Regions from separate parts of the Micromonospora sp. DT227 genome, predicted to be linked through region 1. Evidence: riboswitches for the same ligand, from Rfam matches in the RefSeq annotation. Region 1 holds a riboswitch; the other holds the start of a gene.
What was found. A riboswitch is a leader RNA that binds a small molecule or an ion and turns the genes downstream of it on or off. The one in region 1 is predicted to bind glycine.
Positions count from the first base shown of each region.

Region 2: linked by a shared signal. The riboswitch ahead of ACLQ2W_RS25645 (glycine cleavage system protein T) and the one ahead of gcvP (aminomethyl-transferring glycine dehydrogenase) in region 1 are both predicted to bind glycine.

Region 1 covers NZ_JBNCLA010000006.1:290,463-298,335, reverse strand. The annotation lists gene ACLQ2W_RS22090 (MerR family transcriptional regulator) at 1-571, shown strand, start outside; gene ACLQ2W_RS22085 (bifunctional nuclease family protein) at 787-1,251, shown strand; gene ACLQ2W_RS22080 (MerR family transcriptional regulator) at 1,462-2,052, shown strand; gene ACLQ2W_RS22075 (group I truncated hemoglobin) at 2,431-2,820, shown strand; gene ACLQ2W_RS22070 (globin domain-containing protein) at 2,823-3,992, shown strand; gene ACLQ2W_RS22065 (DivIVA domain-containing protein) at 4,048-4,707, shown strand; gene ACLQ2W_RS22060 (NAD(P)H-binding protein) at 4,776-5,432, opposite strand; gene ACLQ2W_RS22055 (NAD-dependent protein deacetylase) at 5,599-6,438, shown strand; glycine riboswitch at 6,496-6,586, shown strand; gene gcvP (aminomethyl-transferring glycine dehydrogenase) at 6,660-7,873, shown strand, end outside.
Region 2 covers NZ_JBNCLA010000008.1:225,150-233,022, reverse strand. The annotation lists gene ACLQ2W_RS25660 (proline dehydrogenase family protein) at 1-230, opposite strand, end outside; gene ACLQ2W_RS25655 (hypothetical protein) at 116-580, opposite strand; gene ACLQ2W_RS25650 (hypothetical protein) at 591-722, opposite strand; gene ACLQ2W_RS25645 (glycine cleavage system protein T) at 701-1,549, opposite strand; glycine riboswitch at 1,595-1,687, opposite strand; glycine riboswitch at 1,688-1,778, opposite strand; gene ACLQ2W_RS25640 (LysR family transcriptional regulator) at 1,864-2,826, opposite strand; gene ACLQ2W_RS25635 (collagenase) at 2,952-5,300, opposite strand; gene ACLQ2W_RS25630 (response regulator transcription factor) at 5,814-6,530, shown strand; gene ACLQ2W_RS25625 (M24B family metallopeptidase) at 6,662-7,411, shown strand; gene ACLQ2W_RS25620 (GntR family transcriptional regulator) at 7,570-7,873, opposite strand, start outside.

The sequences.
Region 1 (7,873 bases):
GGATGACGTGGCGCGGTTGCGGTTCGTGTTGTCCGCGCAGCGGGATCAGTATCTGCCGTTGCGGGTGATCCGGGATCAGTTGGCGCAGTGGGACGGCTCGGATGCGGCGCCGTCGGGGCGGGCGCGGCCGAATCTGGTGGCGGTCGGTCCGGGTGGTGTGGTGCCGGGTCGGGAGCCGCCGGAGCCGGTGGAGTCGCCGGAGGTGCGGCTGGGTCGGGCGGAGTTGGTTGCCCGTAGCGGGGTCGACGAGTCGACGTTGGTCGAGTTGGAGCGGCTCGGTGTGCTGGTGTCGGATCCGCCGGGGTGGTACGACGGGGATGCGTTGATCATCGCGAGTGCGGTGGCGGGGTTGGCGGCGTACGGGTTCCAGCCGCGGCATCTGCGGGCGTACCGGTCGGCGGCGGATCGGGAGGTCGGCCTGTTCGCGCAGTTGGTGGCGCCGTTGGCGCGGCAGAGTGATCCGGCGGCGCGGGCGCGGGCGGCGGAGACGGCGCGGGAGTTGATGGCGTTGTCGCAGCAGTTGCACGCGGCGTTGGTGCGGGTGGGGCTGCGGTCGACGTTGGGTCGGTGAGGTTGTCGGTGGGGGTCGGGTGCCGGTGGGTGCCCGGCCCCCTTCGTCGTGGGTGGGCGCGGAAAGATCGGCCGGGATGGGCGTGTCGTAGGCTTGCCGGGGTAAGCCCGTCTGTCGAGGCGTGGTGCACGTAGCGCGTGGGACTCTCGTGTGCTGGTCCGTGTACCGTGCAGGGAAGGGCGCGGTGCGCAGGTGACGACGACACGGAGGCGGCGGTGCGCGAGCTGAGCGTGGTCGGAGTTCGGGTGGAGTTGCCGAGCAACCAGCCGATCGTCCTGCTGCGGGAGGTCGAGGGGGACCGCTATCTGCCGATCTGGATCGGTGCGGTCGAGGCGACGGCCATTGCTTACGAGCAGCAGGGGGTCAAGCCGGCGCGGCCGTTGACGCATGATCTTCTGCGGGATGTGTTGGCGGCGTTGCAGGCGCCGTTGCGGGCGGTGGAGATCACCGAGTTGAAGGAGAACGTCTTCTACGCGGATCTGCTGCTGGGTGACGGGGTGCGGGTGTCGGCGCGGCCGAGTGACTCCATCGCGTTGGCGTTGCGGGTGGGTGCGCCGATTCGTTGTGCGGAGCAGGTCCTGAGTGAGGCGGGGATCGTGATTCCGGACGAGCAGGAGGACGAGGTGGAGAAGTTCCGGGAGTTCCTGGAGCAGGTGCGGCCGGAGGATTTCGCGGGCTGACTGGTGGCCGGCCGGCTGGCCGGGGTGCGCGGCGGTGGTTGTCACGGTGGTGGCGGCTGGCCGCCGTGTGTGCTGTCGTGGGTTGGTGGCGCGGCGTGTCGGGGTGCTCCTGCCGGTGTTGTCGGCTGTTCGGCGTTAGGGTTGCCGTGTCGAGGGGTGCGCGTACGGGGAAGTCGACGTGGCGCCGCACGGGCGGGGAGGTTGGTCCGGATGCACGAGCCGCGAGATCCTGGTCCGAGTTCGGGGCAGCAGGCGGGTGTGGGGCCCGAGTCGTTCGGTGACGGCGAGGTGGGTTACCGGGGTGTGACCGCGTGTTCGGCGGTGGGGATCAGTTACCGGCAGTTGGACTACTGGGCGCGGACGTCGCTGGTGGTGCCGAGTGTTCGGGACGCGTCGGGTTCGGGGACGTCCCGGTTGTATTCGTTCCGCGACCTGGTGGTGTTGAAGGTCGTGAAGCGGTTGTTGGACGCGGGGGTGTCGTTGCAGAACATCCGTCGGGCGATCGATGCGTTGCGGTCGCGTGGGGTGGATGATCTGGCGGGCATCACGTTGATCTCCGATGGGACGACGGTGTACGAGTGCCGGTCGCCGGAGGAGGTGGTCGACCTGTTGCAGGGTGGCCAGGGCGTGTTCGGCATCGCGATCGGTGGGGCGTTCAAGGAGATCCAGGGTTCGTTGTCGCATCTGCCGGCGGAGCCGGCGGGTGGGTTGGGTCGGGAGGTTCCGGTGGAGCCGGAGCCGGAGGCGGATTCGGTGGGGGACGAGTTGGCGGCGCGTCGTGCGCGGCGTCGTGCCGGGTGATTCTCGGCGTTTCGGTTTTGGGATCGCGTCGTGGCTTTTCGGCCCGGCGCGATCTTTCGTTTGGTGACGGTGGGTGAGTCTGCTGGGTGGGGTGGGACAAGTGCGGTGGTGGGTGGGGTGTGCGCAGGTCGCGATGGGTAGCAGTGCGGTGTCCGAAAGAGACGGTGGGTGGCCGGATGGGGGTCCTGGAGCCGTTTTTTGACTGTCCGTGGTTGAGGGTTGTCGGGATGGGGTTGGGGCAGGCGTGAACGGTGGCGGCGGGCGCGCTATGGTCCGTCACTGTCGTTGATGCGTCGATGTCACGGTGCGTGTTGTCGCGTCGACTGGCGTTGTCCGTGCCGCGGCGTCGCCGCGGGCCCCTTGGTGGAAGGACCGAGCATGACGGTGACGAATGAGGCCACCCCGATCTCCCACTACGACCGCATCGGTGGTGCGGCGGCGGTGAAGGCGGCGGTGGAGCTGTTCTACGACCGGGTGTTGGCGGATCGGGAGTTGGTCGGCTACTTCGCCGACGTGGACATGGTGGCGCAGCGGCGGCATCTGGCGTTGATGTTGACGGTGGTGCTGGGTGGGCCGGACGAGTACGCGGGTCGGGGGTTGGCGGAGGCGCATCAGCCGTTGGGTATTCCGGGGGCGCACTACGCGAGGGTCGGTGAGCACCTGAGCGCGACGTTGGTGGAGTTGGGTGTGCCGGCGGAGGTGATCGCCGACGTGCAGGTGGTGTTGGGGCAGGTGCGGGATCAGATCGTGTCGGCGGGGAATGCCTGAGCGTGGACGTGGATCGGCTCAGGCAGAGCTGGTCGGTGGTCGCCGCGCACGGTGACCAGGTGCCGCTCTACTTCTATTCGACGTTGTTCCTGGCGCATCCGGAGACCCGGCAGATGTTCGGCACGAACATGGCGGGGCAGCGGGACCGGTTGGTGTCGGCGTTGGGGCACATCGTGTCGCACGTGGACCAGGTGGATCGGCTGGTCGGTTTCCTGCGGCAGTTGGGCGCGGATCACCGTAAGTTCGCGGTGCGTGCCGAGCATTACCCGGCGGTCGGTGAGGCGCTGGTGGAGACGCTGCGGCATTTCTGCGGTGACGGGTGGTCCGAGGAGCTGGCGGCCGACTGGGCGGCGGCGTACGGGTTGGTGTCGCGGGTGATGACGGAGGCCGCGCAGGCGGCGGAGGCGCATTCGCCGCCGTGGTGGGTGGCGGAGGTGCTGACCCATGAGCAGCGCACGTTCGACGTGGCGGTGTTGACGGTGCGGCCGCAGTATCTGTTGCCGTTCGTGCCGGGGCAGTCGATCGGGGTGTCGCATCCGGCGGTGCGGTCGTGGCGGTACTACTCGCCGGCGAACGCGCCGCGTGCGGACGGCACGGTGGAGTTGCATGTGCGGGCGGCGCCGGGTGGCGCGGTGTCGTCGCGGCTGGTGTACGGGTGCGCGGTGGGTGATCAGATCCATCTGGCGGCGCCGGTGGGGGACGGGTTGACGTTGCGGTTGGCCGGGTCGTCGGATCTGCTGCTGTTGGCCGGTGGGACCGGTTGGGCGCCGGTGAAGGCGTTGGTGGAGCAGGTCGCGGCGGAGGGGTCGGGCCGTCGGGTGGACCTGTATGTGGGGGCGCGGTCGAGGTTGGAGTTCTACGACAGCGAGGCGATCGACAAGGTGGCCGCGTCGTGTCCGTGGTTGCGGGTGTCGTACGTGGCGGGGTCGGATCCGGTGCGGCCGGGTGAGCCGGCGCGGGTGGTGGATCGGGTGTTGGCCGACGGGGACTGGCGGTCGCGGCACGTGTACGTGTGTGGGTCCGACGAGATGGTGGGCCAGTCGGTGGCGGCGTTGACGGGGGCCGGTTACCGGTCGGGTCAGGTGCACCACGAGGGTTTCGGCAGGCAGTGGTACGGGCCGGTGTGGCGTGCCGTCACGGCCGCCGACGAGTCCACGGAGATGGTCCGGTGAGCGCGAGGAGTGAGCCGGTCCTGCGAGCCCCGCAGTCGCGAACGGAGATGGTCCGATGAGTGCGACCCCGATCAGTGGTTACGACGCGCAGCAGGTGTCCGGGTCGGTGCAGGTGCGGTTGACCTCGGACCGGGTGCGGCGGTGGGAGTTCGGGTCGGCGGCGTTCACCAGGCGTGGCTATGAGCAGGCCGATGTGGACCGGTTCCGGGTGCAGGTGGCCGACGAGTTGGATCTGCTGGCTGCCCAGGTGGCGAATCTGCGGGCGGAGAACGAGCGGCTCAACGACCATCTGGAGTTGCACCGGCACGGGGTGATTCCGAGCGCCGACGCGCCGGTGCGGCCGGCGGCGAAGGAGGTGAATCTGCTGTCGGCGGCGCAGCGGGAGGCGGAGCAGATCATCGCGCAGGCGCACGACTATGCCCGTCGGGTCGCCGAGTACGCCCGGGCGCAGTATGAGAGTTACCTGCGGGCGGCGGCGGAGGAGGCGAAGCAGGAGGCCGAGCGGGCGGTGGTGGAGTACCGCCGGGCCGCCGGTGGTGACGTGGACGATTCGGTGGCGACGCGGGAGGCGTTGCGGATCTTCGGCGAGATGATGATGTCGCACATGCGGGCGGCGGCCCGGCATCTCGACGACGGCAGTGAGCAGTTGGCGCGGACGATGGAGCGTCTCACGCGGGAGGCGCCGCAGCCGGCGTTGCCGCGTCACCAGCGGTGAGCGCCGGTCCGGCCCGCCGTGCGGGTGGGCCGGACCGGCGAGGCCGGCCGTGGTGTGCCGGTGGTGGGTCAGCGGGTGAGCGCGTCGACGGCGTCGGCGACGGGGGTGTCGCCGGCGACGAGTTCGACGGTGTGCCCGGCGGTGCCGGGGGTCTCCAGCAGCGCCAGGAGGACGCGGGCGACGTCGGCGCGGCTGATCGCGCCGGGTGGGACGTGTCGGGCGAGGGTGATCCGGCCGCCGGGTTCGTCGTCGGTGAGCCGGCCGGGCCGTAGCACGGTGACGTCGAGGTCGCGGCCGGTGACGTCGTCCTCGGCGGCTTTCTTGGCCCGCAGGTAGGCGGCCCACACGTCGTCGGTGTCGGGGGCGGGTGGGTCGTCGACGCCCATGGAGGAGACGAGCAGGTAGCGGCGGACGCCGGCGCGGACGGCGGCGTCGGCGAGCAGCACGGCGGCGCCGCGGTCGACGGTGTCCTTGCGGTCGGCGCCGCTGCCGGGGCCGGCGCCGGCGGCGAACACCACGGCGTCGGCGTCGGCGAGGTGCCGGGCGAGTGTGTCGGCGTCGGTGTGTTCCAGGTCGCACACGACCGGTTCGGCGCCGGCGGCGCGCAGCGCGGCGGCGTGGTCGGGGTTGCGGATCAGCCCGACGGGGGTGTCGCCGCGTCCGGCGAGGTCTCGTTCGAGCAGCTTGGCGATCTTTCCGTGGCCTCCGGCGATGACGACGCGCATGTGCTCAACCTAGCCCGCCGGTGGTCGCCGCGCCGGGCGACCAGCATCGTTGATCATGAAGTTGGCGGCGAAGAAACGACCGGATCGCGCCGCCAACTTCATGATCAACGCCGGGGGTGGGCGGCGTGGGGTGGGCGGGTGGGGGTGCGCGAGGCAGCATGGTGGGGTGAGTGATGCGTTCGAGGGGTTGGCGCGGCTGCTGGCCGGCGGGGGTGTGGTGGTGCTCAGCGGCGCCGGCCTGTCCACCGAGTCGGGCATTCCGGACTATCGGGGGCCCAGCGGCGCGGCGCGGCGGCACACCCCGATGACCTACCAGGCGTTCACCCGTGATCCGCAGGCGCGGCGACGCTACTGGGCGCGTAGCCACCTCGGGTGGCGGACCATCGCGCGGGCGGCGCCCAACGACGGGCACCGGGCGGTGGCCCGGTTGCAGCAGGCGGGGCTGCTCGACGGCATCATCACGCAGAACGTCGACGGGTTGCACACCGCCGCCGGCGCGACCGGTGTGATCGAGTTGCACGGCCGGCTCGACGAGGTGACGTGCCTGGACTGCGGCAACCTGACCGGCCGTGACGAGCTGCACCGGCGGTTGACCGAGGCGAACCCGGGGTTCGACGCGCGGGTGGCGCACGTGAACCCCGACGGTGACGTGGAACTGCCGGACGAGGCGGTGGCCGGGTTCCGGGTCGTCGACTGCGGGGTGTGCGGCGGGGGCATGCTGAAACCGGATGTGGTGTTCTTCGGCGAGACGGTGCCGGCACCGCGGGTGGCGGACTGTTTCGCGCTGGTGGAGGGGGCCCGGGCGGTGCTGGTGCTGGGGTCGTCGTTGACGGTGATGTCGGGGCGGCGGTTCGTGTTGCGGGCGGCGAAGCGGGGCATTCCGGTGGCGATCGTCAACCAGGGTGTCACCCGCGGCGACGGGTACGCGGCGGTGCGGTTGGACGCGCCGTTGGGTGCCACGTTGACCGCGTTGGCCGCCGGGTTCGCCGAGCCGGCGCCGGTGTGATCACACCCTGGGACATGAGCCGGAAACACGGCCGCTGGTAGCGTGGGGGGTGCCGGTACCACCCACGTGGGAGAGACCGTCGACCCGACGGCGCCGAAGGGGCAGATTCTCCCCGGAACCTCTCAGGCAAAAGGACCACGTGGGCAGGCGCTGTGGAGCGCGTCAGCGTGACTCAGGGGGAGGCCGACCCGTCGACCTCGCCCCCACAAGGAGCGCCGCGCATGACCGCTGAGCAGTTCGCCGACCGGCACATCGGCCCCGGCCCGGACGACGAGCGCCGCATGTTGGAGGCCGTCGGCTACGGCTCCGTGGACGAGCTGATGGACGCCGCGATCCCCGAGGTGATCCGCTGGCACGGCACGTTGGACCTGCCGGCGCCGGCCTCGGAGCGGGAGGCGCTGGCCGAGTTGCGGGCGCTCGCGGCCCGTAACACGGTGGCCGTGTCGATGATCGGCCTGGGTTACCACGGCACGCACACCCCGGCGGTGATCCGCCGTAACGTGCTGGAGAATCCGGCCTGGTACACCGCGTACACGCCGTATCAGCCGGAGATCAGCCAGGGTCGGCTGGAGGCGTTGCTGAACTTCCAGACCATGGTCACCGATCTGACCGGGCTGGCCACCGCGAACGCGTCGATGCTCGACGAGGGCACCGCCGCGGCGGAGGCGATGACGCTCGCGCGCCGCGCGTCGAAGAGCAAGAGCCCGGTGTACGTGGTGGACGCCGACGCGTTGCCGCAGACCGTCGCGGTGATCGCCAGTCGCGCCGAGCCGCTCGGTATCGAGGTGCGGGTCGTCGACGTCGACGTCGAGGAGTTGCCGGCGGAGTTCTTCGGCCTGCACCTGCAGTATCCGGGCGCGTCCGGGGCGGTCCGGGACCATGCTCCGTTGGTCGAGGCGGCGCACGCGGTGGGCGCGTTGGTGACCGTCGCGGCGGACCTGTTGGCGTTGATGGTGCTGCGCCCGCCGGGGGAGATCGGCGTGGACATCGCCGCCGGCACCACCCAGCGGTTCGGGGTGCCGATGGGGTTCGGTGGGCCGCACGCCGGCTACCTGGCGGTGCGTGCCGGTCTGGAGCGGATGTTGCCGGGCCGTCTCGTCGGGGTGTCGCGCGACGCGGACGGCAATGCCGCCTACCGGTTGGCGTTGCAGACCCGTGAGCAGCACATCCGGCGGGAGAAGGCGACCAGCAACATCTGCACCGCGCAGGTGCTGCTGGCGGTGATGGCCGGCATGTACGCGGTCTATCACGGCCCGGACGGGTTGCGGGCGATCGCCCGGCGTACCCGTGCGGCGGCGGCGCGGTTGGCGGCCGGGCTGCGTGCCGGCGGCGTCGGTGTCGCGGACGTGGCGTTCTTCGACACCGTCACCGCGACGGTGCCGGGTCGGGCCGCGCAGGTGGTGGCCGAGGCGGCGGCGCGCAACGTGAACCTGCG
Region 2 (7,873 bases), on a different contig from region 1:
TCCGCGGACGCGGCCAGGTTCGCCCGGCCCAGCGACGCAAGCAGCAGGCGGTAGTTGTCGCGGATGCCGAGCGCCTGCTCCGGCGTCGTCGTGCCTTCCCCCAGATGATCGATCGTCACCTGCATTCCCGCCCCGACGATCCGCGAGGCCACGCTGACGGCCTCGTCTTCCTCCTCACCGGCGACGAACCGCCGCACCACTGGTCGCGTGAGCGGGGAATGCTCCACGATCCGGCGTAGGCGGTCACTTCCTGTCGCTCTGAGCAGCAGCTTGTTCGGCACGGTGCGTCCTTTCCTGAATACGGGTGTGGGTCCGACCGGCGATGACGCGTCGCGGGTGGCGCACTGTCGAAAGCCCAGAGGTTCCGATCCGCAGCCCTGAGGTGACCATCGGCGGGCGCGGCGCCGTGCACGTCGGCGGCGTTGAGCCGGTCGGCGAGCACCCTCGCCCCGATCAGGGCGCTCTGTTGCCGTTCGCGGAACTCCCGCCCCGCGGCGATCCGGAATGCCACCGCCTTGGCGGCGACCGTGTGCTCGAGCGGACCGCCCTGCTGCCCGGGGAAGACCGCCGAGTCCAGCATGGGGGTTCCTCTATCGCGCGTCGTCGGCGAAGACGCGATACTCGTCGGCCGACATCAAGGACGGCAGTTCGCTTATCTGCACCCGCAGCAGCCAGCCCTTGCCATAGGGGTCGGCGCCGATCAAACCCGGGTCGGCGAGCACCTCCTCGTTGAGTCGCCCGTCTTGTCGAAGGACACCAGCCGGCCCAGGCCGATGTCGAACGGGGTGACGCCGGGGTGGAATGCGCAGCCGTACAGCGGCATCCCGGCCTCCAGGCGGAGGGTGTCGCGACAGGCGAGTCCGGCCGGCACCATGCCATGTCCGGCACCGACGGCGAGCAGTGCCCGCCAGAGTTCGACCGCGTCGCTCGCGCCGGCGAACAGCTCGAATCCGTCCTCGCCGGTGTATCCGGTACGGGCGATGATCGCCGGGCGGCCGACGACCTCGACGGGGGTGGCGCTGTGGTAGGCGAGCCGGGTCGGCTCCGCTCCGATCAGGGCTTCGAGGCTGTCGGCGGCACGGGGGCCCTGCACGGCGATGATCGCGCGTTCGGCGCTGTGGTCGGTGACGGTGGCCTCGTACCTGTCGCAGCGGGACTTGAGCGCGAGCAGCGCGGCTGCGGTGTTGGCGGCGTTGGTGATCAGCAGGTACCGGTCGGCGGCGAGCCGGTAGGCGACGAGGTCGTCCAATACGCCGCCGATGTCGTCGCAGAGCATGGTGTAGCGGGCGCCGCCAAGCGGCACCGTGGACAGGTGCCCGACCAGCGCGTAATCCAGCGCCGTCGGGGCCTCTGGCCCGACCACCTCGAGCTGTCCCATGTGGCTGAGGTCGAAGATGCCGGCGCGTTCGCGTACGGCCCGGTGCTCGGCGGTCTGTCTGGTGTAGCGCAGCGGCATGGACCAGCCGGCGAAGCCGGTGAACCGGGCCCCGAACTCCAGGTGCACGGCGTGCAGGGGTGAGTGAAGCAGAGTCGTCGGACCCTGATGCATGGAGGCGCTCCTCGTCGCGACGCTCGTGGCGTCGTACGGTCGGTTGCCTCCCGCTCTGTCATTGACCTGAGAGCTTCACCGCTGATCAGCGGTTTGCACCGTGGGTGAGACGAAGGTCGTCTGCTTTCCAGAGTCCACCTAGCCCGCGCGGTAATGGGGCCTGAGAGTTTCTTGGGAGTTTGCTCCTTCGGCGCCCGACACATGGTCGGGTCTCTCCCGCGCAGGTTCGAACGGTGTCTATTCAGTTATCGGTATTCCGGACAGACAGTAGGCGATCGGCGGAGACCGCGTCAACAGCCGCTGGAAAAGAACGGTCAATCTTCGGCCAGGGGATGGACGTGCGGATTTTCCCGCCACCAGCGGGCGTATCCGGGATTGTCGTCGACATGGTCCAAAAAGGCGCGGGCGAACGCCCGGAACAGGTGCCTGCTCTGCTCGTTGGTGAACGCGTCACGCCGCCAGATAACGGCCAGCCTGGCCACCTGCGGCTCGCCGTCCAGCGGTAGCACCCGCGTCCCGGGCCCCGGCGCCCAGGTCGGGTCGACCAGCCGGACACCGTCGCCGGCTGCCACGAGAGGGTGGGCTGCGCCACTGGGTGCCTCGTAGCGGATCCTCGGTTCGAAGCCGGCGGCCCGGCACGCGCGGCGCAGGGAGGCCAGCGAGCCATCGTCGGGACCGGGCGGGCAGACCCACGACTCGTCGCTGAGGTCGGCCAACCGGACCGTGTCGCGCTGCGCGTGGCGGTGCGTCGCTGCCAGCGCGACGAAGATGGGGTGCCGCGGTACCAGCGTGCGACTGGCAACGGTCGGGCCAATCGGCAGGTCGAAGCCTTCCAGGATGCCGACCAGGGCAGCGTCCAACTGACCGTGTGTGACCGCCTCCACCAGCAGTCGTGACGACGGTTCGATCTGCAGTCCGATCTCTGCGTCGGGGAACGTCTCCGTGACCCGTCGGACCAGACTGCTCGCGCAGGCGAGGTGGACGGTGCCGAGTCGGAACAGGTCCGAGGCGCGACGCTTGTCCCCGAAGTCGTCAACGAGCGCGTCCACCTCGGCGAGCACCACGCGTGCCCGGCTGAGCACCTGCTTGCCGAGTTCGGTGGGTTGCATGCCGGTGCGGCTGCGGACGAAGAGCGGGCCACCCACCATCTCTTCGATCCGGTGCAGCTGGGCGGTCAGTGCCGGCTGGGACAGGCCCAGCCGGGCGGCAGCCCCGGTCACGCTCCCTACCTCGGCCACAACACTGATCGCCCGCAGGTGCCGCACGTCGATGCCCATGAGCACGGATTATGCCGCCCGCCGCGCCGATCGACCCCTCGCGGCGAGCTCGGAGCTGGCGGAGCACGGACGCGCCGCCCGTCAGGAGCCGGGCGGCGCGTCGCTCGTGGTCGATACGGCACCCGTCAGTAGCGGGTGCTGACGGTCACTCCCGAGCAGGACGTCTTGCCGTACAGGCTGATGAAGTTGTATCCGGCGGGCGGGTTGGTGATGGTCAGGGACCCGGCGTTGCCGGCGCCGGTCGAGGATCGGGTGTAGTTGCTGGTCGTCGCCCAGCTGGAGGAGCTGTAGTAGAGGTCGCAGTTGCCGCTGCCACCGGCCGCGTTGATCGTCAGGCTCGACACGCCCGACGGCAAGTAGATGTACAGGTAATCGTAGTTGCCGGCCGTCGCGGCGCGAACGCTGCGCTGACAGTTGCGGTCCAGTACGCGGGTGTCCGCCGCGGTGCACTCCGGCAGGGTGCTTCCGCCGCCGGAAGTGACCGAGACAGTCTGCGTGGTCGTTCCGGTCGCCCCCTGGTTGTCGGTGACCGTCAACGAGACGGTGTAGCTGCCGGCCGCGGCGTAGGTCTTGCTCGGGTTCGTCGCCGTCGAGGTGGTGCCGTCACCGAAGTTCCACTTCCGGGAGGCGATGCTGCCGTCGCTGTCGGTGGACTGGTCAGTGAAGGTCGCGGTGAGCCCGCTCTTCGTCACGGTGAACGCGGCGGACGGCGGCTGGTTGGTGGGGGGCGGGGTGCTGCCTCCGCAGTCACCGGTCGCGCAGCGGGTCAGCCAGGCGTAGAAGTCCGCGTCGTAACGCGTACCGATGGTGTTGGTCAGGTAGGTGCGCGCGGCGCTGTAGGCGCCTGATCGGTAGTAGCCGAGGACGGTCGTCATGTCCGAGCGATGCGACTGGAGCATGTACCGGGCCGCCAGGTAGCCCCAGTTGTAGATACGGGTCTGGTCGTTGCTGTACGTGGTGTCGAACAGTGTGCGCAGCGGGTAGGTGTGGTAGCCGGCCTGGGTCTGCGCGTCGGTGTACGTGACGTTGCGGTACGAGTACGAGATGTATTCGGCGAAGCCTTCGATCCACCAGACGGTGGGGGTGGTGACGTTCGCGTTGAAGTCGCCGTACATGTCGAACCGACCATCGAGGTAGTGGGTGTACTCGTGGTTGAGGTTCCAGATCTGGAAGGTCGGCCGGACCCACTCCGCCTCGTAGGCGATGAAGCGGGCCTGGTTGTTGGCATCCGAGGGGTTCCCCTCCAGGTACATGCCACCGTTGTTGGTGTCGATGCCGTAGATGGCGCCGGCGTAGGTCTGATAGTCGGTGGTGGAGTCGAAGACGACGACCTCGATGTCGGAGTTGACGTCACCCGTCACCGGGCCGCTGTCCGTCACGACGCTGTGGAAGTAGGCGTCCTGGCCCTTGAGGCTGTCGCAGGACTGGCTCAGCTCGGCGGCGGTCATGTCCTGCGCCAGGATGCGGATCGAGGCGCTGCAGGTGTAGTTGATCGTCAGCACAGAGTTGGTCAACCGCTGCGACAGGTTGCACGTGCCGTAGTAGGAGCAGTTGGCGACGTCGTAGTACTGGGTCATCTCCGCGACGCCCACCCAGAGTGGCGCGGTGGGGCCGGTGATGCTGCTGCGCGAGAGCAGGGCCGATGCCTTCGGGCGCACGGTGGACTGCAGCGCGGCCTCCTGCAGGAACCGGGCGAGTTCCCGACCCGCGTTCGAGGTCAGGAAGCCGTTGTCGGTGCCCAGTAGGTCCAGGTGCCCATTGGCGAAGTTGTACAGGTTGTTCAGCACGGTCGGGTCGGCCTGCACCGCCGAGACGAATGCGGGCACCTGGTGGCCGCGGAAGAGCACGGTGTAGACGTTGTTCACCGCGTTGCGCATGTACCACGACGCGAGGTACGACGAGTTGAAGCCGGTCAGCAGTCGGTTGATGACGTAGAGGTAGCGCGCGTTCTCCTGGGCGCTGTCGATGAGAGTCACGGCCTCCGCCAGCACCTCACCGTTGGCGTCAGTGACGTCCCAGGCGTGCGACGAGGCGAAGAAGGCGTCGAGACCCGACCGGATCGCGGTCTGCAGCTGCGACCCGTAGGCGCCGACGCTGCTGTCGTACCACTGCACGTAGTAGCCGGCGCGCAGGTAGAGGACGAGTTGCGTCATGCCCGTGGAGGAGTTCCCGGGGTAGCTGGCGGCGCCGTCGCGAACCGCGTAGGCGACACTGGCCATCTGCGCCTCGCGGAAGGCGTTGTAGGCGTCAGTTCCGGTGAGGCTGAACAGGCTGTTGACGCAGTCGACGGTGGAAGCCTTGATCTGGGTCACCAGCGCGGATCCGGTGCGGCTGGTGAAGTCGGTGGAGTTGCACGTGGCGGCGGCCAGGCGGGAGCTGTCCGACGGTCGCGCCCGGCGCTGAGGGGTCGCCGGCCGGTCGTAGTCGACGCGGGTGGCGTCCTTCGCCGCCGGCTGCGGTGCCCGCTTGTTCACCGGAAGCGGCTGCCTGCTCACATGGTCGTTGAGGCCGTTGCTCCGTATGGCTGCGTGGGAGGCCGCCGGAGGGGCCGCGTCGGCTTTGGCGGACTGTCGCGCGGACGATGGGGACGCGGGGCTCGCGGTGGCTGGTGCCGCCGTCATGCCGCAGGCGAGTGCCAGCGCGATAGTCACGCTGCACATCCTGGCCATGGTCCGGCGCACAGGTGTTCTGGACACGCACTCTCCTCAGGGGGTCGAGCGGGCGTGCGATCCACCGAAGACGCTCAGATGTTTCGATGGATGCTTGGGTGGTCGGACGCTAGCCAGGACGCTCGGGGGGCCACAACGACGCCACAGCCATCGGTCAGGTTGGCCGGGCTGCCGGCTTACAAGGGGCTTTGGTACCGAGGCGGCGCCGCGGTTGCCACCAGATCGATCACTGAAGCCTATGGGGCCGCACGATGAAAGCGGCCCGGGTGTTCATGTCATCGTGCGAGGTGTTAACCAACGCGACACCGGGCGGCAAAGATGGCCAATATCCTGCTGATCGACGAAAATGCCTCTCACCGGCGTTCGCTCAGCGACGACCTGGCTCTGTACGGACACATCGTCACCGACCTCGCCCTGCACGAGACCGGACGAGCGCTGTCCGACCTGGCCTGCCACACGCACCAGCGGCCGGACGTCGTGCTGGTGGATCCTTTCTCCCCGGCGGTCGACGGTCTGCTGCTGATGCGGCTCTTGTGCATCAGCTCGCGGCGCCCGGTGGTGGTTCATTCGACCGGCCGCGGTGACGACGAGATCGTGCAGGCGTTGCGCGCCGGAGCTGAGAGCTACCTACCGAAGCCCTGCCTGGCTTCGGTGGTGGATGCGTGCCTCTCGGCCCTGCTTCGCCGTATTCCGGCCGCGTCACCCCCGCGGCCGACCGTGGTGGGTGACCTGTGCATCGACGTGGCCGGACGCAGCGTGACTGTCGGGGGTCAACCCCTTGCCCTGACGCGCACCGAGTTCGACCTGCTCGCCTGCCTCGCCGAACATCCCGGGCGGGTCGTGCCCCGCTCGCAGTTGCGCACCAGGGTCGGCCACGGGGTGATGTCCTCGGCAAGCGCCATCGACGTCCTGGTGCACCGGCTACGGCGCAAGCTCGGTGAGCGGAGGTCGGACTGGCAATACCTCCACACCGTCCGTGGCAGGGGAATCGCACTTCACGCTTCCGCTCCCGCCAGTGTCATCGGAGGATCGTGATGTCGCATTGCGGTGCGTCGGGGGACGAGACGAACTGCTTGACCTTGAGGGCCCGTCGACACGGCCGTCGGCAGTCAGTCGGCTGCGCCGCTCTGGTTCAGCCCCGGTGTGGGCGGGTCGGCTCACCGGGGGTGGGGATCAGCCCGCTTTCCCCGTGGATCCCCGCCGGCCGGCCAACCGCGAAGCCCGGGCAGGCGGACTGGCGTGCGCGGATCGAGGGCAACGACGTCGGCTACGCGTCAGTGTGTGCCGCGGGACCCCACGCCACAACCCTGCACTGGGTTCGCAACGACGGGGCGCGTCCCGGTGACCTCCTGCTGCTCGATTCCGGTGTGGAGACCCGCAACCTCTACACCGCCGATGTCACCCGGACGCTGCCCGTCGACGGCCGCTTCAGCCCCGTTCAACGCAAGGTGTACGACGCGGTGTACGCAGCGCAGGAGGCTGGCATCGCCGCGGTCAAGCCCGGCGCCGCATACCGGGACTTATACGAAGCCGCCCAGCGGGTCATGGCTGAGCACCTGGCCTCATGGGGGCTGTTCGGCGACCGGTCGGCGGACGAGGCCTACGAACTCGGGCTGCACCGACGCTGGACCCTGGCCGGCACCGGTCACATGATTGCCCTCGACGTCCACGACTGCGCCAAGGCCCGGTCCGAGATGTACGCGGACGGGACGCTGGAAGCGGGCATGGTATTGACCGTCGAGCCGGGTCTGTACTTCCAATCCGATGACCTGACCGTTCCCGAGGAACGGCGCGGCATTGGTGTGCGCGTCGAGGACGACATCCTCGTCACCGAGGCCGGCAACGAGAACCTCTCGGCCGGCTTACCCCGCAGCTCAGACGAGATCGAGGCCTGGATGGCCCAGCTACGGAACTGACAGCGACCGGCGCATCCGGTCCCACTGGTCGCAGCTCCTGAGGCGGGGCTGAAGAGACGGAGCAACGACTTCGACTGCACGTTCCGGCGTCTGGTCTGTCACCTGCAGTCGCTGCTCCGTACCCGCTCGGTAGACCGGGCTTCCCATGGTGCTGGTGATCACGGTTCCTGGTAGCCGGCCCAGGAGCCGCGGACGTGGCCGATGTGGCGCCGCATCAGCTCCGCCACCCCTTGCACATCGCCAGCCACCACCAGATCGACGATCTGCTCGTGCTCGGCGGCCGAACGCGCCAGCTCGCCACGCTCGGCGAGCCCTTGCAGGCCGTACAGCCGGCTGCGGGCTCGTAGGTTTCCGACCACGTCGATGAGATGCCGGTTGCCGGCGAGGGCGAGCAGCGAGAGATGGAAACGTCGGTCGACCTCGACATAGCGGATGAGGTCGCCGGTTTCGGCGAGCCGCTCC